3 regions of the Saxibacter everestensis genome follow, and region 2 is predicted to be linked to each of the others. Evidence: predicted binding sites of a transcription regulator. Region 2 holds the regulator's gene; each other region holds the start of a gene.
What was found. The regulator LexA, encoded in region 2, represses DNA repair genes until DNA is damaged. The targets are predictions, from matches to a motif close to TCGAACANNTGTTCGA.
Positions count from the first base shown of each region.

Region 1: the regulator LexA is predicted to act here: its motif matches at 2,929-2,944, upstream of ruvA (Holliday junction branch migration protein RuvA).
Region 3: the regulator LexA is predicted to act here: its motif matches at 4,872-4,887, upstream of imuA' (DnaE2-dependent mutagenesis accessory factor ImuA').

Region 1 is NZ_CP090958.1:1,841,865-1,849,560, forward strand. Features, by position in the region: gene secD (protein translocase subunit SecD) at 1-370, opposite strand, end outside; gene yajC (preprotein translocase subunit YajC) at 453-1,016, opposite strand; gene ruvB (Holliday junction branch migration DNA helicase RuvB) at 1,202-2,278, opposite strand; gene ruvA (Holliday junction branch migration protein RuvA) at 2,278-2,874, opposite strand; gene ruvC (crossover junction endodeoxyribonuclease RuvC) at 3,031-3,630, opposite strand; gene LWF01_RS08845 (YebC/PmpR family DNA-binding transcriptional regulator) at 3,640-4,398, opposite strand; gene LWF01_RS08850 (NUDIX hydrolase) at 4,422-5,003, opposite strand; partial or broken gene pgsA (phosphatidylinositol phosphate synthase) at 4,980-5,579, opposite strand; gene LWF01_RS08860 (hypothetical protein) at 5,673-6,140, shown strand; gene LWF01_RS08865 (HTTM domain-containing protein) at 6,137-7,033, shown strand; gene LWF01_RS08870 (S9 family peptidase) at 7,174-7,696, opposite strand, start outside.
Region 2 is NZ_CP090958.1:1,030,727-1,038,422, forward strand. Features, by position in the region: gene LWF01_RS05045 (ATP-dependent DNA helicase) at 1-786, shown strand, start outside; gene map (type I methionyl aminopeptidase) at 788-1,570, opposite strand; gene LWF01_RS05055 (helix-turn-helix domain-containing protein) at 1,637-1,933, shown strand; gene lexA (transcriptional repressor LexA) at 1,945-2,622, opposite strand; gene LWF01_RS05065 (LysM peptidoglycan-binding domain-containing protein) at 3,099-3,455, shown strand; gene LWF01_RS05070 (histidinol-phosphate transaminase) at 3,465-4,577, shown strand; gene hisB (imidazoleglycerol-phosphate dehydratase HisB) at 4,574-5,194, shown strand; gene LWF01_RS05080 (hypothetical protein) at 5,191-5,841, shown strand; gene hisH (imidazole glycerol phosphate synthase subunit HisH) at 5,841-6,455, shown strand; gene priA (bifunctional 1-(5-phosphoribosyl)-5-((5-phosphoribosylamino)methylideneamino)imidazole-4-carboxamide isomerase/phosphoribosylanthranilate isomerase PriA) at 6,518-7,261, shown strand; gene LWF01_RS05095 (SseB family protein) at 7,264-7,696, shown strand, end outside.
Region 3 is NZ_CP090958.1:1,668,576-1,676,271, forward strand. Features, by position in the region: gene LWF01_RS08030 (error-prone DNA polymerase) at 1-2,337, opposite strand, end outside; gene LWF01_RS08035 (DNA polymerase Y family protein) at 2,367-4,049, opposite strand; gene imuA' (DnaE2-dependent mutagenesis accessory factor ImuA') at 4,046-4,861, opposite strand; gene LWF01_RS08045 (APC family permease) at 5,052-6,482, opposite strand; gene LWF01_RS08050 (tRNA (cytidine(34)-2'-O)-methyltransferase) at 6,572-7,039, shown strand; gene LWF01_RS08055 (aldo/keto reductase) at 7,082-7,696, opposite strand, start outside.

The sequences.
Region 1 (7,696 bases), 810 kb from region 2:
GGAAGCGAAGCTGGGCCGAAGACCGAATCAGCTGCCGGGTCTGTTCGTCCGGATTCCCGGGAATGTTGACCACGATGTTGCGGCCACCCTGCGTCGTGACCTCCGACTCCGAGACCCCGGTCGAGTCCACGCGCTGGCGAATAATCGCCACCGCCTGGTCGAGCTGCTCCTTGGTGATCTCCTGGCCGCCGGAAAGCTGCGGCGCCAGCACGATCGAGGTGCCGCCCTCCAGATCGAGGGCAAGCTTAGGCGACGCACTCGCTTTTCCCCAGATCACGCCACCGGTCAGAACGGCAGCCAGCACCAGGGTGATGACCGCGAGCCCGATAAAGCTCCGGCCCGGGCGTGTGCCGGAAGTTGATGATGCCAACGAACAATCTCTTCTCGTTCAGTAGGCAGCAGCACTGCCCGCTCGTCGCCTGGTCTGGTCCGGCCCTGCGGCCGGCAGGACGCTACTTCTTGTCGTTTGAGTCCGAGTCAGCGTCGCGAGCCGAATCGGCGTTGCGAGGCGACTCGACGGTACCGTCCACCGGACGGTTCGTCTTGGCAGCGTCATCGCTTTCAACGACGTCGCCTTCGACAACCAGGTCGTCACGGACGTCGACATCGTCCTGAACAGCGTTATCCCTGGCGTCGACACCATTAGTCGTGTCCGCACGCTTGCCGAACTCCGGTTCGGTTTCGCTCAGGCCCGAAGCGTCGTTCGGAACCTGGACATCGATTTCGTCCACTGCCGCGTCGTCATGTGTCGAGTGGACCGAGGCAGCCTCGGTGATCTTGCCGATCGCCTGCTTGTGAATGCGAAGGGTGGTGCTTGGACCGGATTCGAGTAAGACTTCGTTTGTCTCTTCATTCACCGAAATGACGGTGCCGAAAACGCCGAACGTGGTCATGACTTCGGCGCCCGGACCTAGCTTGGTGGCCATTTCCTGCTGCTGCGCCTTCTGCTTGCGGCGGGAGTTGTACATCATGAAGATGAGCAGACCGCCCAGAACGACGACAAGTAGAATTTCCACGGTGGGACTTCACAGCCTTTCGATGTGCGGCGTTCTCTACGCCGCGAATGTCTGATTTAACGTCGGTTCGCACACAACGTCACCGACCGAGTCTAAGTGAGCCCGGCCTCAGATGCATACTTTCACGGCGAACTGGTACTTCGCTGAGAGTGAAGTCAAGGAATAACCGCGGGACGGACAGCCGATCACAGTGGCAGCGGGTTGTCCCCGCGCTCCGGATTCAGCCCGAGGTGCTTCCAGGCGGCCGCCGTCGCGATCCGGCCGCGCGGAGTGCGGGAAATGAAGCCCTCGCGGACCAGAAACGGCTCCGCCACAGTCTCCACGGTTTCCGGCTCTTCGCCGACGGAGACCGCCAGGGTGTTCAAACCTACCGGTCCCCCGCCGAAACGGGTGCACAGAATCTCCAGAACTCCGCGGTCCAGGCGGTCCAGGCCACGCATATCCACCTCGTACACAGCGAGGGCGGCCTTGGCTGCTTTCTGGTCGACGATGCCCTCGCCGCGCACCTGGGCCCAGTCACGAACCCGTCGCAGCAGGCGATTGGCGATACGGGGTGTTCCGCGGGATCGGGTGGCAATTTCTTCGGTGCCTCGAGCCGTGGCCTCGATACCCAACAGTTTCGCGGAGCGATGCAGCACATGAACCAGGTCATCCGAACTGTAGAAGTCAAGATGTCCGGTGAAGCCGAACCTGTCGCGCAACGGCGCCGGCAGCAGGCCGGAGCGCGTGGTGGCTCCAACCAGGGTGAATGCCGGGATCTCCAACGGAATCGCGGTAGCTCCCGGCCCTTTTCCGACGACCACATCGACCCTGAAGTCTTCCATCGCGACGTACAGCATCTCCTCGGCTGCGCGGGCCATCCGGTGGATTTCGTCGACGAAAAGCACCTCGCCCTCTTCGAGCGAGGAGAGAATTGCGGCCAGGTCGCCCGCATGCTGCACGGCCGGACCCGAGGTCAAACGCAACGGCGAACCCAGTTCGCTTGCAATGATCATTGCAAGCGTCGTCTTGCCCAGCCCGGGCGGACCCGATAACAGGACGTGGTCCGGGACCCGGCCACGGCCTTGCGCCGCCTCGAGCACGAGAGACAGCTGGTCGCAGACGCTCGCCTGGCCGACGAACTCCCCCAGGCCCTTCGGACGGAGCGCAGCTTCGGCTGCCCGCTCCACGGAATCCGCGTTGACCGAGGTGAGCCGTTGCGATTCGGCACCGGTCAACTCGGAGCCCCCGAGGCTGACTTCGAATGATCCGTCAGTTTCCATCAGCGGCGGCCAAGTTCCTTGAGCGCTTCCTTGAGCAGCACGGCGACGGACTCCTCGCCGGCACCGTCCACGACCGTCTTGGTGGCCTCTGCCGCCTGTTTCTGATTCCAGCCGAGGCCGATCAGCGCATCGATTATCTGCTCCTCCTTGGCGCTCGGCATCGCCGTCTGAACTCCGGGCAGACCGATGCCACGCGGAATACCAAGTTTGTCCCCGAGTTCGAGCACAATTCGCTGCGCACCCTTCTTGCCGACGCCGGGTACCTTCATCAGTTCAGTGAGGTTGCCGTCGATCACCGCTCTGCGCAGCCCGTCCGGGGCGTGCACGGCGAGCATCGCCAGGGCGAGCCGGGGCCCGACGCCAGATATCGTCTGCAACGTCTCGAACACGTCCCGAGCATCGTCGTCGGAAAAGCCGTAAAGGGTAAGTGAGTCCTCACGGACCACAAGGGAGGTCGACAGTGTCGCCTCGCTGCCCAGCCGCAGCTCGGCCAGGGTTCCCGGCGCGGCGTAAACCAGCATTCCGATGCCGTTCACCGAAATCACCGCGGCGTCCAGCCGCAGGCTTGCTACTACTCCGGTCACAGAAGCAATCACGCGCGCAATCCCATCCCTACTTAGATCCGTCAGCGCTGTCGGCAGGCTTTCCGAACGAACACTTGTACTAATACCCTAGCGCGGGACTCCGACATTTCCGGTACCGACCCGCGGCCGGCACCGATGGCGTGGCGGCACCGATGCGCGGTGTGGCGGCTATTTGCGCGTCTGTTTCAGCGCCTGCGCCCACTGCTGCTGTGCGCGGGTCAGCCCGGAGCCTTCCCGTCGGAGCCCGAGCCGGTCGGGCAGATCCTTCGCCGCTCCAGGCGTCGACGATCCGACCGCCGCGCCCCGCCACAAGTGGCAGATCGCCAGGGCGAGCGCGTCCGCAGCGTCGGCCGGCTTCGGTGGGGCGTCCAGCTTGAGAATCCGGGTGACCATCGCGGTTACCTGCGCCTTGTCGGCGCGCCCCGAACCGGTGATCGCCGCCTTCATCTCGCTCGGCGTGTGCATACCAACCGGGATACCGCGTCGTGCGGCCAGGCCGATGGCGAGGCCGGACGCCTGTGCCGTGCCCATGATGGTGGAGACATCGTGCCGAGCGAAGACGCGCTCTACTGCGACGACATCCGGACGATAGTCGTCAAGCCACTGGTCGAACTGCTCGGCCAGTTCACCGAGCCGAACGTCCACGGACGAATTCTTGTCCGTGCGGAGCACACCGACCGCAACCATGGTTGCGCGCCGGCTTGGCAGTGAGTCGATCACGCCGAGTCCGCATCGGGTCAGGCCGGGATCGACGCCGAGTACCCGCATCGCCGCCGGCTACTCGTCGTCTTCCAGTGCGGCGAGGACCTCGTCGGAGATGTCGGCGTTGGTGTAGACGTTCTGCACGTCATCGCTGTCCTCGAGCGCGTCGATCAGCCGAAAGACCTTGGCGGCGCCATCGGCGTCCAGCGGCACCTCGACGGATGGCACGAACGATGCCTCGGCCGAGTCGTAGTCGATGCCGGCATCCTGCAACGCCGTGCGCACGGCGACCAGGTCGGTGGCCTCGCTGAGCACTTCGAACTGGGCGCCGTCGTCATTGACTTCCTCTGCTCCGGCCTCCAACGTGGCCTCCAGGACCTCGTCCTCGGAGGTGCCGTCCTTCGGCACCACGACGACTCCCTTGCGGCTGAAGTTGTATGCCACCGATCCCGGATCGGCCATGTTGCCGCCGTTGCGAGTGACAGCTAGGCGAACGTCGGAGGCCGCGCGGTTGCGGTTGTCGGTAAGGCACTCGATCAACAGCGCCACTCCTTGCGGGCCGTAGCCTTCGTACATGATGGTCTGATAGTCGGCGCCACCGCCATCCTCGCCGGACCCGCGCTTGACCGCACGGTCAATATTGTCGTTCGGGACAGACGACTTCTTGGCCTTCTGAATCGCGTCGTACAGCGTCGGGTTGCCGCTAATATCGCCGCCGCCGACCCGGGCCGCCACCTCGACGTTCTTGATCAGTTTGGCGAAAAGCTTGGCGCGTTTGGCATCGATGGCCGCCTTCTTATGCTTGGTTGTTGCCCATTTTGAGTGGCCCGACATTGTCCGCCCGTCTCCTCTAGCTTCTAGTTGATGTGCCTGGTATTCCCGTCCCAGCCGCCGGCGAGCAGCGGTTCGAGAATCGCGCAGAGTTCGGAGGGATAGATAGTTTCCTCCGATGCGGCGATTGCCGGAAGCGACCACCAGCGAAATTCTCCGAGCGTCCGGCGTTCGATATCCGTCCAGCCTTCAGCACTGAAATCATAGTCGCCGTCAACCCGTGCAAGAAAAAACTCCTCGCGCTGGCGCACTGTCTTGCTGATGAACCTGAACTCCGCGCTGCGCCGGCATACCGGCCCCACGAGCTCGGCCGGGTCCAGTCGCAATCCGGTTTCCTCGGCGACTTCACGCGCCGCACCCTCGGCGGGCGTTTCGTGCGGTTCCAGCCCGCCACCCACGGTGAACCACCAGTGGTGTGCCGAATCGTCAGTGTCATAGCCGTGAATCAACAGCACCTCGTCGTGCTGGTTCACCAGCAAAACCCGCGCAGCCTCCCGCGCCGGCACGCCGTCCGGGTCCGGGGTCCATTCGTGCAGCGGGTCGGCATCGGCATCGGGTGCAATCTCCGGTTGCTCCGTCGCAACGAGAAGCTGACGACGCACCGCCACGATCCGCTGACAGATGGTGACCAGACACAGGACGGCCAACACGCCGAGAACAACTGTAAGCACCATCCGCGGCAGCCCGAGTCCAACCAGGCCAGTCACCACGAGGGTCAGCAGCAGCCGGTCTGCCCGTTCGGCGATTCCACCGGCGGCCTGGACGCCGAGTCCTTCCGCCCGAGCTCGCACATAGGAGACGATGCTTCCCATCACGAGGCACGCCATCGACAGCATCGCGGTGAGGTGATGATCGCCGTCCAGGAAGTACCACGCCGCCAGACCGGTGAACACCGCTGAGTCGCCGAACCGGTCGAGGCTGGAGTCCAGAAACGCTCCCCAGGTCGACTTTCGTCCCTGCAGCCGGGCCATGATTCCGTCCAACATGTCTCCGAACACGAAGACAGTGATGACAACGGTGCCCCAGAAGAGCTGGCCAAGTGGATAGAACACCAGGGCGCCAAGACATACCCCGACCGTGCCGATCACAGTGACGGCATCGGGCCCCAGCCCGATACGCAGCAGGAACCTGGCCACAGGCGTCAGCAGGCGGGTGAACAGTGCGCGGGCAAATTTGTTCAGCATCTCAAACGTCAGCCTAATCAGCCTGGCTGGCTTCGCGGCCCACCGACCCGCCGAATACGGCCCTGGCCACCGAGCCATGTAAAAATGGTAGCCATGGCCGAAACTCGCTTCCTGTCCCGCTCTGGGCTTGTCTGGCGGCTGATCAGCTTCGGACTCTTGTTCGCTTTGACTGTGCTGGGTACCGCTGTCCTACATGACCCCTGGTGGCCGATCGGGCCCCAGAAACAATATGCCACCGGCGCTAACCTTAACGGCATGATCCGGTCAGCCTATGCTGTCGCCACCCTGGACGACGGCCGTCAGGTCCGGGTTCCCTTCGGTGTCAACGGCATCGGCATCGGGCGAGCGGAGATCGAAGGGCAGCTGCAGCGCTTCATCGACGATCCATCGCTGCTGCAGGCGCTTGCCGTGGCGCATGCCCGCAAGATGCCGGATGAGCCGGACTACGTCCAGGTCACCCTGATGCAGAAGCACACTCCGCTGATCAACGGCGTCGAGCAGGCGCCTCAGGATGTCACCTTGGCAGAGTGGACAGTCATCGATCCGGAGAATCTGGGATGACTGCACAGGACAGAGTCGCGGCCACCGGCACACAACCCGATACCCGCTCCGCGTTCCGGCGATGGGCCGCTCCCCTGGTCCCGCTGGAACGGATTGCGATCTTTCGCACCTTCATTTACCTGTTCCTGATTGCGAACACGTTTTTCATCCTGAACGATCCACCCGCCCTTGCCAATGTCCCGGCCGATCTGTATCAGCCGATCATTCTGCGCCAGGTGCTTCACCTGCCGGCGCCGAATGTGCCTTATGTGACGGTGCTGCACATCGTGCTCGTGGTCAGTGCGCTGATCGCCGCCAGCGGCAGGCTGCCCCGGATCGCCGGAACGGTCGCGCTGCTCGCATTCGTGGACTGGGCGACCATCGGGTACAGCTTCACCAAGGTCGACCACGACCAGTACGCCTTCTTCGTCACACTGCTGGTGCTCCCGCTGGCCGGCCAGGCCAAGTGGGGCGACCGGACATTGAGCGAGGCCGCCGGCTTCACGCTGCGCGCCGTCCATGTCGGCGTCGTGCTGTGCTACTTCCTCTCCGCCTGGGCAAAAATGCGCTACGGCGGCTGGGGCTGGGCCAACAAGGTCGTGATCGGCTGGGCATTTGCCCGCCGCGGCACCGACTTCGCCCAGTGGCTGCTGACATTTCCATGGTTCCCGCGATTCGGCCAATGGCTGATGCTGATCGCGGAATTCGGTTCACCGATCCTGTTGTTCCTGCGCAAGCGGTGGCTGGCCGTCGCGGTGCTGTTCTTCTGCGGATTCCACCTGTTCACCTTCCTCACCCTGGAAATCCATTTCCTGCCGCTGGTCATCTGCCTGCTGTCGTTCGCCCCGCTGGAAAAGGTGTTCGGCATCGATTCGCGGCTCGGACAGGCGATCACTTCCCGGCGGCCCACCTAGCCGGAACCAAGGCGGGCCCCGCACCCGCACGGGCGCAGACCGCGAGCTTCAGGCGAGACCGCGCGCGAATACGCGCGCGGTCCTGCCTGACGTCCGCGTCCTGCCGCCAGGGTTGACACAGAGTTCGCGGTCTTGCCCGGCTAGCCGACCGGCAGGTGCTTGTTCCACCAGCGCAGGATGTGCTCGAAGCGGGCAACTCGGTGTTGCGGTTGACCGGAGCGGGAGAGTTCGTGAGTTTCTCCCGGGAAGATCAACAGTTCGGTGTCGATACCGCGCAGTTTGAGCGCCATATAGTATCGCTGGCCCTGTTCCAGAGGGCAGCGGAAGTCGCGCTCCGAGTGAATAACGAAGGTCGGGGTGCGGACCTGGTCGATCATGTCGTAGGACGACTGCGACCGCATCTGTTCCGGATCGGCGCCGACGTACTCCTGACCGAAGAACGTGCCGATGTCCGATGTGCCAATAAAGGACTCCGGATCGATGTATCCCCGCTCGACTATCGCACCGGCAAAACGGTGATCGTGGGCAACGATCCACGAGGTCAGGTAGCCGCCGTACGAACCGCCTTGCACTCCGAGCCGGCCTGAATCCAGCGCCGGAAACTCCTTGAGCGCCGCGTCCAGAAACGACAGCACGTCGTCCATCGCCAGATTGCCGAAATTG
Region 2 (7,696 bases):
ATGCGGGCCGGTCTTTTCGCCGAGCGGACTGTTGTCGCGACCTCGGCGACTCTGACATTGGGCGGGACGTTTGACGCTGTGGCTGGTTCGCTCGGTTTGCTGGGCGATGGCGCCCCGGCATGGCAGGGTCTGGACGTCGGCTCGCCGTTCGACTATCCACGGCAGGGCATTCTCTATGTCGCCAAACACCTGGCGCCGCCCGGCCGCAGTGGGATGAACGAGGACGTCCTGAGTGAGATAGCAGAGCTGATCAACGCCTCCGGAGGCGGAGCGCTTGGGTTGTTCTCCTCCCGCCGTGCCGCGGAGGCGGCAGCGGCCGAAATGCGTACCCGCGTCGAGGTGCCGATCATGTGCCAGGGGGAGGATGCGACACCCACACTGGTCCGCCGGTTCGCCGCGAGCCGGTCCGCCTGCCTATTCGGCACGCTCTCGCTGTGGCAGGGCGTCGACGTGCCCGGCGATAGTTGCCGACTCGTCATCATCGACCGCATTCCATTTCCCCGCCCCGACGACCCGCTGTCCTCGGCGCGCACCGAGGCAGCCGCCTCCCGTGGCGCGAACGGCTTCATGACAGTTGCCGCGACCCATGCCGCGATCCGGCTGGCCCAGGGAGCCGGTCGACTGATTCGGACCAGCACCGATCGTGGCGTGGTGGCGATCCTGGACTCCCGGCTGGCGACCGCGAGGTATGGCGGCTTCCTCCGGGCCTCACTGCCTCAGCTCTGGGCGACCACAGATCCGGAAATAGTGCGTGGAGCGCTCACACGGCTCGACGCGCCCGGATAGCTCACGGCTGCGTCCGTCTCGGCAAGGTGAGGATTTCGGCTCCGTCTTGGGTGATGGCGATCGTGTGTTCACTGTGGGCTGTGCGACAGCCGGTCGCACTTCGGAGCGTCCACCCGTCGGCATCGGTGACGAGTTCGGCGGTGTCCGCCATGACCCATGGCTCCAGTGCGAGCAGCAGCCCAGGGCGCAGCTTGTACCCGCGGCCGGGTCTTCCGGTGTTCGCCACGTGCGGGTCCTGGTGCATCGTTGATCCGATGCCATGACCTCCGAACTCGGTGTTGATCGGGTACCCCGCTTCGCTGAGCACCGAGCCGATGGCATGGGAGATATCGCCGATCCGGGCCCCGGGTCCGGCAGCGGCTATCCCTGCGCTCAGTGCGCGTTCGGTGGCGCTGATCATCGCGACGCTCTCCGGCGGCTTCGATTCGCCCACGACGAAGCTGATGGCGGAGTCCGCAGCGACGTCGCCCTTGGAGACGGCGAGGTCCAGTGTCAGCAGGTCGCCGTCGGCAAGCGTGTAGTCGTGTGGCAGTCCGTGGAGCACGGCGTCGTTGACGGCCGTGCAGATGTAGTGGCCGAACGGCCCGCGTCCGAAGGATGGCGCGTAGTCGACATAGCAGGACTGCGCTCCGGCCTCGACGATCATGGCCGCGGCCCAGCGGTCGATGTCCAGGAGGTTCGTGCCGATCGTGGTGCGGTTCTTCAGTGACTGCAGAATGTCGGCGACCAGGGCGCCAGTGGCCTTTGCCTGTGCCAGTTCGGTGGCGTTCAGTATCTCGATCATGCGGAATCCTTCTCATGCAGCCAATAACTATACCGGTCATACTATCCCGGTATTAGAATTGGATCCATGGTCAGGTTGCCGCTCACTCCAGCAGAGGTCGAGCGCGGAGAGCGCCTTGGTGCCCTGTTGCGTCGAACCAGGGGAGAGCGCTCGATGCTCGAGACCGCGCTCGACGCACGCGTTTCACCGGAGACCCTCCGGAAGATCGAGACGGGCAGGGTGGCGACCCCTGCCTTCCCAACTATCGCTGCGATCGCTGACGTCCTCGGCCTGTCTCTAGATGCGGTGTGGGCCGAGATCAACCAGCCCGAACAGTCGGCCCGAATAGGCAACGCCCCAGTCAGTGCGGCTCGCGCGGGCTAAAACCGTGCTGACTATACGCTGCGCAGTACCGCTACGACACGGCCCATAACCGTCGCCTCATCGCCGTTAATCGGCTCGAACGATGGGTTATGCGGCAACAACCAGATGTGCTTGCCGTCCCGCTTCAGCGTCTTCACGGTCGCATCGCCGTCCAGCATGGCGGCGACGATCTCACCGTTCTCCGCCGTCGGCTGCTGCCGGACGACCACCCAGTCACCGTCGCAGATAGCGGCATCGATCATCGAATCGCCGACCACCTTGAGCAGGAACAACTCGCCGTTGCCGACGAGCTGGCGGGGTAGGGCGAAGACATCGTCAACGGCTTGTTCCGCGAGGATCGGACCGCCGGCGGCAATTCGGCCGACCACCGGCACCATTGTCGTGTTGGCCGATGTTTCCGCCGAGACAGGCACCTCGAAGTCGCTGGCGTTCATCACCTCGATGGCGCGCGGACGTTTGGGGTCCCGGCGCAGGAACCCCAGTCGTTCGAGCTGGCTCAGCTGGTGCGCAACGCTGGAGAGGCTGGCCAGGCCGACCGCCTTGCCGATCTCGCGCATGCTTGGCGGATAGCCGCGGACGGCCACCGAATGCCGGATGGTCTCGAGGACCAACTGCTGACGCGCGGTGAGCCGGCGGAAGTTCGGCACGTCCTGCAGTTCGTGCACCGAGGCTTCGCTGAGGCCGTGCATGCTTTCGGTACGGGCTCTGGCGTCAGCGATATCGGAGTCGATCTCGTCGTTGCGGGGGCGGCCGATCCTTCGGCTTGGCTTCTCTGAGTCCGTCACGGGAGATCCTCATCTGTCGGTGCTGCTGGCTCGTATCTGCGTCCGGCCTGCCAGTCAACCGGCCCGTTTCCCCAAGCTGCGGGGACCGCCATAGCGCGGAACCGGAGTGACTGTCAGTGCTGGCTGTAAGGCTGTGCCTAGTAGAAGACCAAGTAAGAGGTCAGCTAAGAAACGTACAACCGCGGCAGCCAGCCGGTGTAGTCCCAGCCTAGTCAAACGGACGCCGGGATTCAAACGTTTGTTCGAGGAATTTTCGAATAACTGTGGACAAGTGTTCGAATCGGGTGGTACTAATAGTACATACCTTCTATCGAACAGACGTTCGACCGCTGGATGGTTCGACTGGCAGCTCGATACGACGCACAAAGGAGATTGGACAGATGAGTTCAACGATTGCAGCAACCGGATTCGCCGGTGTTCGACTAAATCGCCGCGGTCGCCTGGTCATGTCCGTGCTGGCGGCGCTCGTTCTGATTGGCGCAGTGCTTGCGCTCTCTGCCACGTTCAGCGTTGTCTCGGGGATGCTGTTTCATGCCGAGGCTCAGGCAAATTCTTCCACCGCAGAGGTGGTTGAGTACGTCACAGTGCAGGACGGTCAGACGCTGTGGGGGATTGCAAGCGAAGCGGCCCCGAACTCCGACCCGCGCGACACGATTACCAAAATCGTCGAACTGAACCAGTTGGACGGCACCGTGGTGCGGACCGGCCAGCGTCTGGCGATTCCGGAGTACCAGTAAACTTTAGGGGTGACTAGAGCATCCCTTAACGATCTTCCGCTTCGAGACGACCTGCGTGGCCGCCAGCCGTACGGCGCCCCCCAGCTGGATGTCAATGTCCGCCTGAATGTGAACGAGAACTCCTATGCAGTTCCGGAATCGGTCGCCCTGGCCATCGTTGAAGCCGTTGCCGCCCAGGTGCGCACGCTCAATCGGTACCCCGACCGCGAGTTCACCGCGCTTCGGGAGAAGCTGGCGAAGTACCTCAATGCGGGGTTGGATGACGAGCACAGACTGACCGCGGACAATATCTGGGCCGCGAACGGGTCCAATGAAGTGCTTCAGCAGATCGTGCAGGCATTCGGTGGACACGACCGAACCGCATTGGGCTTTGTTCCCAGCTACTCGATGCATCCGATCATCAGCCAGGGCATCTCAACACGATGGATGGCCGTCGATCGCGATGCCGATTTCCAGGTCGATCGGGAGGACGCCGTCAGGGCGGTTACCGAACTTCAGCCTGATGTTGTCTTCCTGTGCACGCCGAACAACCCCTCGGGCACCGCGCTGGATCTCGCCACGATCGAAGCCATTTACGATGTCGCTCCGGGAATCGTGATTGTCGATGAGGCCTATGCGGAGTTCTCTCGTAGCGGAACCCGATCGGCTTTGACGCTGTTGCCGGGCCGCGAGCGGCTCATAGTCTCGCGCACCATGAGTAAGGCGTTCTCGCTCGCCGGGGCGCGCGTAGGCTATCTTGCCGCCGATCCCGCGGTGACTGATGCCATCCGGCTGGTCCGGCTGCCGTACCACCTTTCGGCTCTCACTCAGGCGGCCGCCGGTGCGGCGCTGGATCACTCCGACGAGCTGCTTGGCAACGTGGAAGCCCTGAAGGCGCAGCGGGATAGAATTGTGCAGACGCTTCCGCGGTTCGGCGTTCGCCCGTTTCCCTCCGACTCGAACTTCGTCTTGTTCGGGGGGCTGTCCGACGCACACACGGTATGGCAGCGTCTGCTCGATCGCGGAATCCTTATCCGCGATGTCGGCATCCCGGGGCATCTCCGCGTCAATGCCGGCACCGAAGCCGAGACCAGCGCTTTCCTCGATGCGCTGGGCGAAATCCTAGGAGAAACACCGCAGTGAGTGCCAACACCACAGTCAGCGTCCGACGGGCGACCCGCGAAAGGGTCACCAGCGAGTCCACTGTCTCCGTCAGCGTCAACCTGGACGGAACAGGTGTTTCCGACATCTCGACCTCGGTGCCGTTCTACGACCACATGCTGACTGCCTTGTCGAAGCACTCGTTGATCGACCTGACGGTCAAGTCACACGGCGACACCGATATTGACGCGCACCACACGGTGGAGGACACCGCGATCGTGCTCGGCGACGCGCTGAAGGATGCGCTCGGCGACAAGGCCGGAATCCGTCGATTTGGCGATGCAACCGTTCCGTTGGACGAGGCTCTCGCCCAAGCTGTGGTAGACGTCTCCGGGCGTCCCTACGTCGTTCACACCGGAGAGCCCGAAGGCCAGCAGTACCACCTGATCGGCGGTCACTTCACCGGCTCACTGACTCGGCACGTCGTCGAGTCACTTGCGCTGCATGCGGGTATTGCGGTTCACCTTCGCCTGCTGGCCGGCCGCGATCCCCACCACATCGTGGAGGCCCAGTTCAAGGCGTTGGCCCGCGCATTGCGGATGGCAGTCGAACCGGATCCGCGCGTCACCGGCATTCCCAGCACGAAGGGCGCGCTGTGAGCGGCGAGACCGATCCTGGCGTCGCTGAAAATGGGCGAGTCGCGCGCGACAACCGGGTCGTCGTCCTCACGCCGTTCGCAAAGGCTGACCAGTTGGCAGCGGCCTGCGTGTTGGCGAAGATCCACGGTCATGTTGTGCCGGTGGGTGACTTCAATGCCGTGGTGGTTGCCGAACCAGATCTAGAGCTGGCCCGCGAACAGGCTGCCAGCCTCTCGAAGCTTTCCGGACGGAACGAAGTGTTGCTCCTGGTCCGTGACGGTGGCCAGATCGATTCCTCACAGTGGCGTCGCGGACTGCACGAGGCGGATGTTCCGGCTGGCCTGGCGCTGTCCAAATTGCCCGATGTCCTGGAGAAGGTGCTGCTCGGAAGCGTGGAGGCCGCCGAGGTATCGGGCAGTATCGACACCAGGTCGATGAGCCGGCTAGAGGCGAGCGCCGCGACGATGAGTCCGGAGCGGATGAGGACTGCGCGAACCGCGATGCTCTGGCTACTCGGTGGTTTACTCGCCTTCGTCTTGCTGATCGTATTTGTGGTCATCGCCGTCGCCGGCAACTCGACGGCGTGGTTCGGCGCAGTCGTGACCGCGCTCCTGACGGCCGCGGCGGCCTGGCGGGCGATGCGGCTGCTGCGCGGAGGGAAAACCTGATGACTAGCCCATCGGTTGTGGTGCTCGATTACGGCTCGGGCAACGTCCGTTCTGCGTTCCGTGCAGTGGAGCGCACCGGTGCCTCGGTCGAACTCACACCGTCCGTCGACAAAGCGATGGCCGCCGATGGCGTGGTGATCCCCGGGGTGGGAGCTTTTTCCTCGGTGGTCGCCGATCTGCGCAGGGTGGGCGGAGACAGGCTGATTGCGGATCGGCTCGCTGACCAGAAGCCAGTGCTGGCAATCTGCGTCGGCCTGCAGGTGCTCTTCACCGAGGGGGTCGAGGGCGGCGAGCAAAGCACAGGTCTTGGTATTTGGCCTGGAACGGTACGCAGGCTGGCGGCGCCCGTTGTACCGCACATGGGCTGGGCCACGGTCGAAGCGCCCACCGACTCGGTGTTGTTCGATGGAATTGGTTCGGAACGGTTTTACTTCGTGCATTCCTATGCCGCCACCCAAGCTCCCGATAATACGTCGGTGACTTGGGCAGAGCACGGCGAGCGCTTTGTGGCGGCCGTCGAGGACGGCGCGTTGAGCGCAACGCAGTTCCACCCCGAGAAGTCCGGTGACGCGGGCCGCAGACTGTTGACCAATTGGGTGAACACCCTGCGGTAGGCGCTGTGCCGCTGGTATCCGCGATCTACGTCGACCCATATTCTTCACAGCAAAGGAACACAATGCCAGAGATCAACGACAGCCCCCGGCTGGTCCTGCTTCCGGCCGTCGATGTCGCCGACGGTAAGGCCGTCCGCCTGGTACAGGGCGAGGCAGGGACCGAAACCGACTACGGCAGCCCGCTTGACGCGGCCCGCGCCTGGGAAGACGATGGCGCCGAATGGATTCATCTTGTCGACCTGGATGCTGCCTTCGGCCGTGGCGACAACCAGAGCCTGCTCCGCAAGGTGACGCAATCGCTGAACATCAAAGTCGAGCTTTCCGGCGGTATCCGCGACACCGAGTCGCTGGAGCGCGCGCTCGACACCGGTGCCGAGCGGGTCAATATCGGCACAGCCGCGCTGGAGAACCCGGAATGGACCGCCGAGATTATCCGCGACTACGGCTCGAAAGTGGCGATCGGTCTCGACGTCCGCGGCTCGACATTGGCCGCCCGCGGCTGGACCAAGGACGGCGGCGACCTCTGGGAGGTGCTTGACACCCTTGAGGAAGCCGGCTGCTCCCGCTATGTGGTCACGGATGTCACCAAGGACGGCACCCTGCAGGGACCGAACACCGAACTGTTAACCGCAATCTGTCGGCGCACGAACAGCCCGGTTGTCGCTTCGGGCGGAATCTCGAGCCTCGACGATCTGCGGGCACTCCGCGAGCTGGTGCCCACGGGCGTCGACTCCGCCATCGTGGGTAAGGCGCTGTACGCGCGGAAGTTCACGCTGCCCGAGGCGCTCGACGTCGCCGGTCGCTGATCGTGGCCTCCTCTGACTCGGCAGGAGTGCCCTGGGCCGGCCGAGAGCTGAAGCCAAACCCGTTCGCCGGCGACTCGGGCCAACCCGAGGTGGCCTTACTCGCCGCGCTCGAGGCATGCTCTCAGGCCTCCGAGCTGAATCCGCAGCGGCACGTAGACGTGATCGAAGCGCTGCGCGAATCACGGCTGTTCGTACCGATCGTGGCTAGTCTGGACGAAGCCGCAACCGACGCGAGTGGGCTCACTCACGACAAAAGCGCCGAGATGGCAATGGTCACGCTCGCCGCCGAGGATGGGCGGGCAACCGCACCCGGATTCACCGGCATCGAGCAACTGATCGGATGGAACCCCGAGGCCCGGCCGATTCCGGTCGAGTCGCTGCGGCTGATGCTTTCGGCTGTCGATGAGGGCGCCCAGCTGGTCGTCATCGACCCGG
Region 3 (7,696 bases), 640 kb from region 2:
CATCGCACGCCGCAGTTCATCCGCATCCGCGCCGGAAAACCCGGCGACGTCAATGGCCATCTGCATCAGCTGTTCCTGGAACAGCGGAACTCCAAGGGTTTTGGTCAATGACTTCTCCAGCAGTGGATGCAGGTAGGTTACCGGTTCCTTGTTCTGCTTGCGGCGGATATAGGGGTGAACGCTGCCACCCTGAATCGGCCCGGGGCGGATCAACGCGACTTCAATCGCAAGGTCGTAAAACGTCCTCGGTTGCAGTCGTGGCAGGGTGGCCAGTTGCGCCCGGCTTTCCACCTGGAAAACGCCTATCGCGTCCGCCCGGCAGAGCATGTCGTAGACCCGGGGGTCATCCGGCGGAATGGTTGCCCGGTCGATCTCCCGGCCATGGTGCTCGGCAACGAGATCCGTCATCTGATGCAGGGCCGAGAGCATACCCAGCCCCAGCAGATCGAACTTCACCAGCTTCATATCGGCGCAATCGTCCTTGTCCCACTGCAGGACGGTGCGGCCAGGCATCCGGCCCCATTCCACCGGGCACACCTCCGCCACCGGCCGGTCACAGAGCACCATGCCTCCGGAGTGGATGCCGAGATGGCGTGGGAAGTCGAGGATCTGCCCGGCCAGTTTCATCACCGGCCGCGGGATGTCGTGTGCCTGTTCTGCCTCCGAGCTCTGATCGGGCATCGACCGCCAGCGGTCGACTTGTTTTGCCCACGCATCCTGCTGGCCCGGATCGTGTCCCAGTGCCTTTGCCATATCCCGGATGGCCGACCGTGGCCGGTAGCTGATCACATTGGCCACCTGGGCTGCGTACTCGCGACCATAGCGGTTATAGACGTACTGGATGGCTTCTTCACGGCGGCCGGATTCGATGTCCAGGTCGATATCCGGATACCCGTCCCGATCCGGCGCGAGAAAGCGATCGAACAGCAGATGGAAGTACACAGCGTCGACTGCGGTGATTCCCAGCACATAACAGACGGCGGAGTTGGCGGCTGATCCCCTGCCCTGGCAAAAAATATTATTGTCGCGGCAGAACCTGGCGATGTCCCAGACGATCAGAAAGTAGCCCGGAAACCCCATCCGGTCGATAGTCGCCAATTCCTGGTCGATCTGCTGCCAGGCGGCATGGGCCTGCGGGGATGATCGCGAGCCGTAGCGTTTTTCGGCGCCTTCGTAGGTCAGGTGCCGTAACCAGCTGCCCAGTGTGTGACCTTCCGGTACCGGATAGGGCGGCAGGCGCGGCTCGGCCAGGTGCAGCTCGAAGGCGCACTCCCGGGCGAGGGCCACCGCGGTGGGCACCGCCAACGGAAACCGCTCGAAGATCCTGGCCATCTGGCTCCCGGACCGCAGATGTCGGATACCGGCCGGCGGCATCCATCCGGCAAGGTCATCCAGGCTCCCCCGGGCCCGCACCGCCGCCAGCGCGGAGGCAAGCGGAGCCTGTTTTCTGGTCGCATAGTGCACAGCATTCGTGGCGACCACCGGCAGATGTGCCGCCCGGGCAAGCGCCGCCAGCCGGTCGAGGCGTTCGTCGTCATCCGGGAAGCCATGGTGGGTGAGTTCCACGGCGACATTCTCGTGACCGAACAGATCAATCAGCTTGCGTAGTTCGGCGTCGCCATTACCCTCGGCAAGCGCTCGATGCAGCGTCCCCTTACGACAACCGGTCAGTACCATCCATTGATCATTGGCCGAGGCGGCCAGATCTTCGATGTGATAGACCGGACGACCTTTTTCGCCGCCCGCCAGCTGAGCCTTGCTGATGGCGCTGGACAGCAGACGATATCCCTCGATGCCGCGGGCCAGGACCAGAAGGTGCTGCCCCGGTGGATCTTTTTCTCCCTGCGGCCGCGCGGGTAACCCGAGGCTGAGCTCTGAACCGATAACCGTTGGCATGCCAAGTGTCCGGGCCGCCTGGGCAAAACGCACCACACCGTAGAACCCATCGTGATCGGTGAGCGCGACGGCTTCGAGGTCGAGTCTTGCCGCCTCCTCGACCAGCTGTTCCGGGTGGGAAGCGCCATCCAGGAAGCTGAAGTTCGAATGGGCGTGCAACTCGGCGTAAGCCACTCGTCCTGTTCGCCCGCGGGTAGCAGCAGGCGTGGATCGCCGCACCCGCTCCGGATAGGGTTCACGCTGCCGTGACCAGGCCGGTGCGTCATTGCCGTCGGCACCGTCGACCGCTCGTTGGGCTGGTGTGTCGGGGCGGCCGGTTTCGGTGTGCCGAGTTTCGGTGCTTCGGGCGTCGGTGCGGCGGGCTTCAGTGCTTCGGCCCGGTTTATCGCCGAGTTTCCGGGCAAGTTCCGACCACGGGACGCGTGGATTATTGAACTCCATCGCGGTTCCGTTCTCTGGACATGACGCGGCTACTCATAACAGCCCTCGATCCACCACCGGCCGGACTCGCAGGTCAGCAGGAAAGCCTCGCCGGTCTGCACAATGAATTGCAGCCGGGCACGACGGCGCGCAGCGTCCGGATCCCACCACTGGGTTTCCAGCGGCCATGCCCCAGACCAGGAAACCACCGGCAGTGAGAACGGCCGGTCCTTGTCATCGAGGCGCAGTAAAACCGCGGGACGGTCACTCAGGCCTTCGGCAATGCCGACCGTCACCGAACGGCCCCGGGGATCCAGCACCCTGACTTCCTCGTGCATGAGCCGGACCGGGTGCGGGCTCGGCAGGCGGCCAGGCCAGGGAGCTTTCCGGGGCAGCAGGCTCGCCGCGGGCTGTTGCCAAGGTGTCCACAGGTTCTCCTGGGTGGCATCGCGGCCTCCCTGCAGGGATCCGCTGAGGACCTTACCGGCACCGATAAGTCCCTGCACCCGGCTGATAGTACGGCGGACCTTTTCATCGTTCTCGCGTTTATCGTCGAAAACGGTGTGCTGCCAGGAACCAGGCGTGCTGACTTCTTCCGCCTCAAGCCGAAGCAACACGATGGCGGAGCCGGCTTCGTCCCGGTCGGCTTCGTCAGTGGCATCAGCTGCGGCGCCAGGACCGGGACCGCTGCCGGCGCCACCGCCAGGACCGGCGTCAGGGCCACTGCGAGAACCGCCGCGCTTTCTGTTCCGGCTGAAGGAACTCAGCCAGCCGTCCAGCTGCCAGCGAGTGCGATCGGCAATGTCCCGGGCGGTCAGAGACACATCGTGACGCCACACCCTTACAGTGGACTGGCCGCCATCCGTGCGTGCCTCTACCCGGATCTGTGAGCAGACCAGCCCCCGGGCATGCACCAGCTGCAGGAACTCCTCGGCAAGGGAAATCGCAGCGAACGCGGCGCTATCGATTCGGTCCGCGGGCGGGTCAAGAAGTCTCTCGACCACGAGCGGAGTCTCCGGTCGCCTGCCTGCCATGGGTAAACCTGGCAGACCGCCGGCCTGCCGATGAGCCAGCATCGCATCGGGACCGAAACGGTTAGCCACCTCGGTGCTGGACAGCGCAGCAAAGGCGCCAAGTGTGCGCAGGCCAAGCCGCTGCAACAGATCGACAAGCTCGTAGCGGTTGGTCCAGGCAGGCACCTCCGGACGGATCAGCTCGTCGATCGGCAGCGGTGCCAGGAAGTCCGCAGTGCCGCCGGCCTGAACCCTGGCCGATCTCGCGGCGGCGATGGTGCCAGCGAATATCGTGTCGGCGATTCCGACCATTATTTCGTAACCAGTGCTGTCGGTGAGGTGGGTGAGCAGTTTCTCCGTTGCCGCCAGCTCCGAGCCGAAATACTGCCGGGGACTCTCGACGCCGACTGCCAGAATCCCGGGATGGATGGGTTGCACCTGGGCGACAATGTGCTCGCTGGCAGTAATGACCGGATCGAAAAGCCGGGCGTCCCGATCGTCGTCCGGGTCGAGAATCACCAGGTCAGGCGCGCGAAGCTGGGCCAGTCGACGGCGTTGCCCGCGTGCCACCCCCGCGCTGCGGGCAGTTGCGGAGCAAGCCACGACTTCGTTTCCGGAAATGACAGCAACCGGCCGATGCGCTGAAATATTGGCCTCGACCGCCGCCGCCACAACAGGCCAATCGGGACAGAGCAGAACGATGACCCGGGGCTCAGTCATGGCAGTATCCGGGGGTGGCGGCGCGAGGTTCTTTTCGATGCAGCGACTGTGGCTGCGCTGACTGTGCCGGCTGCGACTGTGCTGGCTGCGACTGTGGTTGTGCTGACTGTGACTGTGCCGACGCCCGTCATGCCAGCTGTGGCTGTGGCTGTGCCGACGCTGTCAGAGTCCACCGCAACCGCCGCACTTATCCCACCACCGCGGTTCGGCAGCCAGACGGAAGCAATCGAATCCCTGGCGCCACCTCTGCCCTCCGCGCGGACCCGAAGATTCCGCCGAGATAGTCGGCCATGGCCGTTCTCGAGGCCATGCCAGGTCTGATCCACAACGTTCAACCGGGTATCGCTGCCCGGCCAGCTGCTCATCGCGATCAGCACTGCCTCTCGTTCCCTCAGCTTCGCCGAGAGCCTGTTCAGCTGGGCCGGTGGTGGAACGCCCGGCGGCCGGACAATGAGCAGGTCAACGGATTCGACCAGAATTGAGAGCACCCGCAGCCAGTCCTGTCCTGGGTCCGGCACGCAGACCAGCCGCTCGAGATCGACGCCCAGGTCGGAAACTGCACCCAGCCCCAGGCCGGGCAGTCCCAGTACGGTGCACCAGTAGCCCTCACTCGAGGCTTGAGCTGCAAGGGCGATGGCCAGGGACAACGACCCCGTACCGGTGACGCTCAGTGAACTTCCGCGCCGCAGGCCCGAAGAACCCAGCAGAGGCGCCAGAGTCTGATTGACCGGCAGCGTCTTTTCTGCTGCCAGCGGCCCCGTGGCGGTCGACAGCCCAAACTGCCTGCTGAGTTCCGCGACTGAGATGGACACCCTTTAATTATCGAACACATGTTCGAAGGTGGCAAGTGAGCGAGGAGAGGTCAGCCGGCGGCCGAGGCGCCGCCCAGCCAAGCCGTGCCATCGGCCGGGACAGCAGGCAAGCCGAGGAGCCATCGGCCAGGACAGCGGATCGGCCGGGGGAACATCCCCCGGCCGATCAGCGAACTATTCAGGTTTGAATCTACTTAGGTTCGAATCGCGCGGATGGCGATTCGGTGCCCTTCCGGTGTGAAGCCACCCGCCACATCCAGGTGAACAGCCAGAGCACCAGCCCGACAGCGAGCAGGACGCCTGCCACCTTGTAGTCCGCGGCGGCCCGGCCGGAAAGCGGCGTGACCAGGTACGCACAGAAGATGAAGCCGAGAATCGGGATAATCGTCGGTGTCCTGAAATGGTCGTGGTCAACCGGGTCCTTGCGCAGCACAAGCACCGTGATATTGACAATGGAGAAGACGGCGAGCAGCAGCAGCGAGGTCGTTCCGCCGAGCGCCTCCAGATCGCTGAACGCGATCAGGCCGACAGCCAGCGCCGTCGTCACGACGATGGCAACCCAGGGTGTGCGTCGGCTGCGATGCACGGCGCTGAGCTTATAGGGAAGCACTCCCTGCTTTGCCATTCCGTAGAGTAGCCGGGACGCCATCAGCATGTTGATCAGCGCGGAGTTGGCCACCGCGAACATTGTGATGAACGCGAAGATGATGATCGGGAACGCCGGCGCACCTGCGGCAACCACCTTGAGCAGCGGGGCGTCGCCCTCCCCCAGCTCTGCGGGTGCAACCAGGGCTACCGACGAAATCGACACCAGGATGTAGATCACGCCCGTGATCGACAATCCGAGCAGCATCATCTTCGGAAAAATCTTCGATGGATTCTTGGTCTCTTCCGCCATATTGACCGAATCCTCAAAACCGACCATAGCGAAGAACGCCAAAGCGGTCGCCGCAGTCACCGCCATGAAGGGGCTTTCGCCTTCCGGCACGGCGAATTCAAGCAGACGTCCCGGCTCGCCTTTGCCTTGGCCAAGCGCGACCAGGCCGATAAAGATAATGATCAACAAACCGGAGAGCTCGACGAGGGTCAGAACCACATTTGCCTTAACGCTTTCCCCGACGCCACGGTAGTTCACCAGCGCTACCAACAGAATGAAGCACAGGGCTACGGCCAGCACGCCGCCGCCATCGACGCTCCAACCAATATCGAATGCGTTGACGAAGTTGGCGGCGAACGCCTTTGATGCGCTGCTGGCCGACGTCAGGCCCGAACACATCACCGTAAAGGTCACCATAAAGGTCAGGAAGTGCAGACCGAATGCCTTATGGGTGTACAGGGCGGCACCGGCGGCCTGCGGGTACTTGGTCACCAGCTCGAGATAGCTGAATGCGGTCAGGATCGCGACGATGAACGCGCACAGGAATGGTAGCCAAACGGCACCGCCCACTTCGGACGCGACCTTTCCGGTAAGCGCATAAACTCCGGTGCCGAGGATGTCTCCGACGATGAACAACAGAAGGAGCTTCGGGCCCATAACCCGCTTGAGTTCGGGTTTATCGCCCGACGTTGGGGATGTGCCGTCCTGTGGGACGGCTGAGGAGGGAGGGGTTGCATTTGCCATGCACCTAACGGTGGCTTCCGAGCGCCCAATTGTCCAGCCCCTAACGCTGCCGAAATCGGCTGTGTCGTCAGCGCCTAGACTCAGAGACGATGTTTACCGTTGTTTTCCACACCCCAGAGATCCCCGGCAATACCGGCAATGCCATCCGCCTCGCCGCCGTGACCGGCATCGACCTGCACCTGGTCGAACCGCTCGGCTTTTCGCTTGACGACGCCAAGCTACGACGTGCCGGCCTTGACTATCATGACCTGGCGCACGTCACAGTGCATCCGGATATCGAAGCGCTGTGGCTCGCCCTAGGTCCGGGCCGCCGGGTCTTCGCTTTCAGCACCTCGGCGACGACGTCGTTCGCGAATGTCTCCTACCAACCAGGGGACGTCTTTCTCTTCGGTCCCGAGTCGGTCGGACTTCCGGACGAGGTGCAGTGCGCCGAACAGGTGACCGAGCGGGTACGGATCCCGATGCTGCCGAGCCGCCGTTCGCTCAATCTCGCCAATTCGGCATCGATTGCCATATACGAAGCGTGGCGCCAGCATGGCTATCCGGGAGCCAGCTGACACCACGCGTCGAAGCACGTCAGGCGCAATACCCGACTGTTTCTAGAGTTCGTCCGGGTTCGAGCCGGTGCGGGCTCCATTGTGCAGGGCCGTGATCGCCTGGACATCGGCGTCGGCGAGTTCGAAGTCGAAGACCTCGAAGTTCTCCTTGATCCGACTCGGGGTGACCGACTTCGGGATCACGATATTCTCGTCCTGCAGGTGCCAGCGAATGATCACCTGGGCCGGTGACTTTCCGTATTTCTCCGCAAGCTGCGTCAGGAACGGATCACCCAGCAGTGCGCCGGAAGCCAGCGGACTCCAGGCCTCGGTGGCGATTCCCCGTGACTCGTTGAACTGCTTAAGTTCGCGCTGGGTCAGGTTCGGATGAAGTTCGATCTGGTTGACCACCGGCACGATGTCGGTTTCAGCCAGCAGCCTGGTGAGATGCTGAGCATGGAAGTTCGAGACCCCGATAGCCTTGGCCCTGCCGCTGGCCGCGATGTCTTCCAGGACCTTCCAAGTTTCGACGTACCGGTTCAGCTTCGGCTTCGGCCAGTGGATCAGGTAGAGGTCGACGTAGTCGAGCCCCAGCCGTTCCAGGCTGGCATCGAACGCAGGCAAAGTGGTATCTGCACCCTGATCGTCGTTCCACAGCTTCGTCGTGATGAAGAGCTC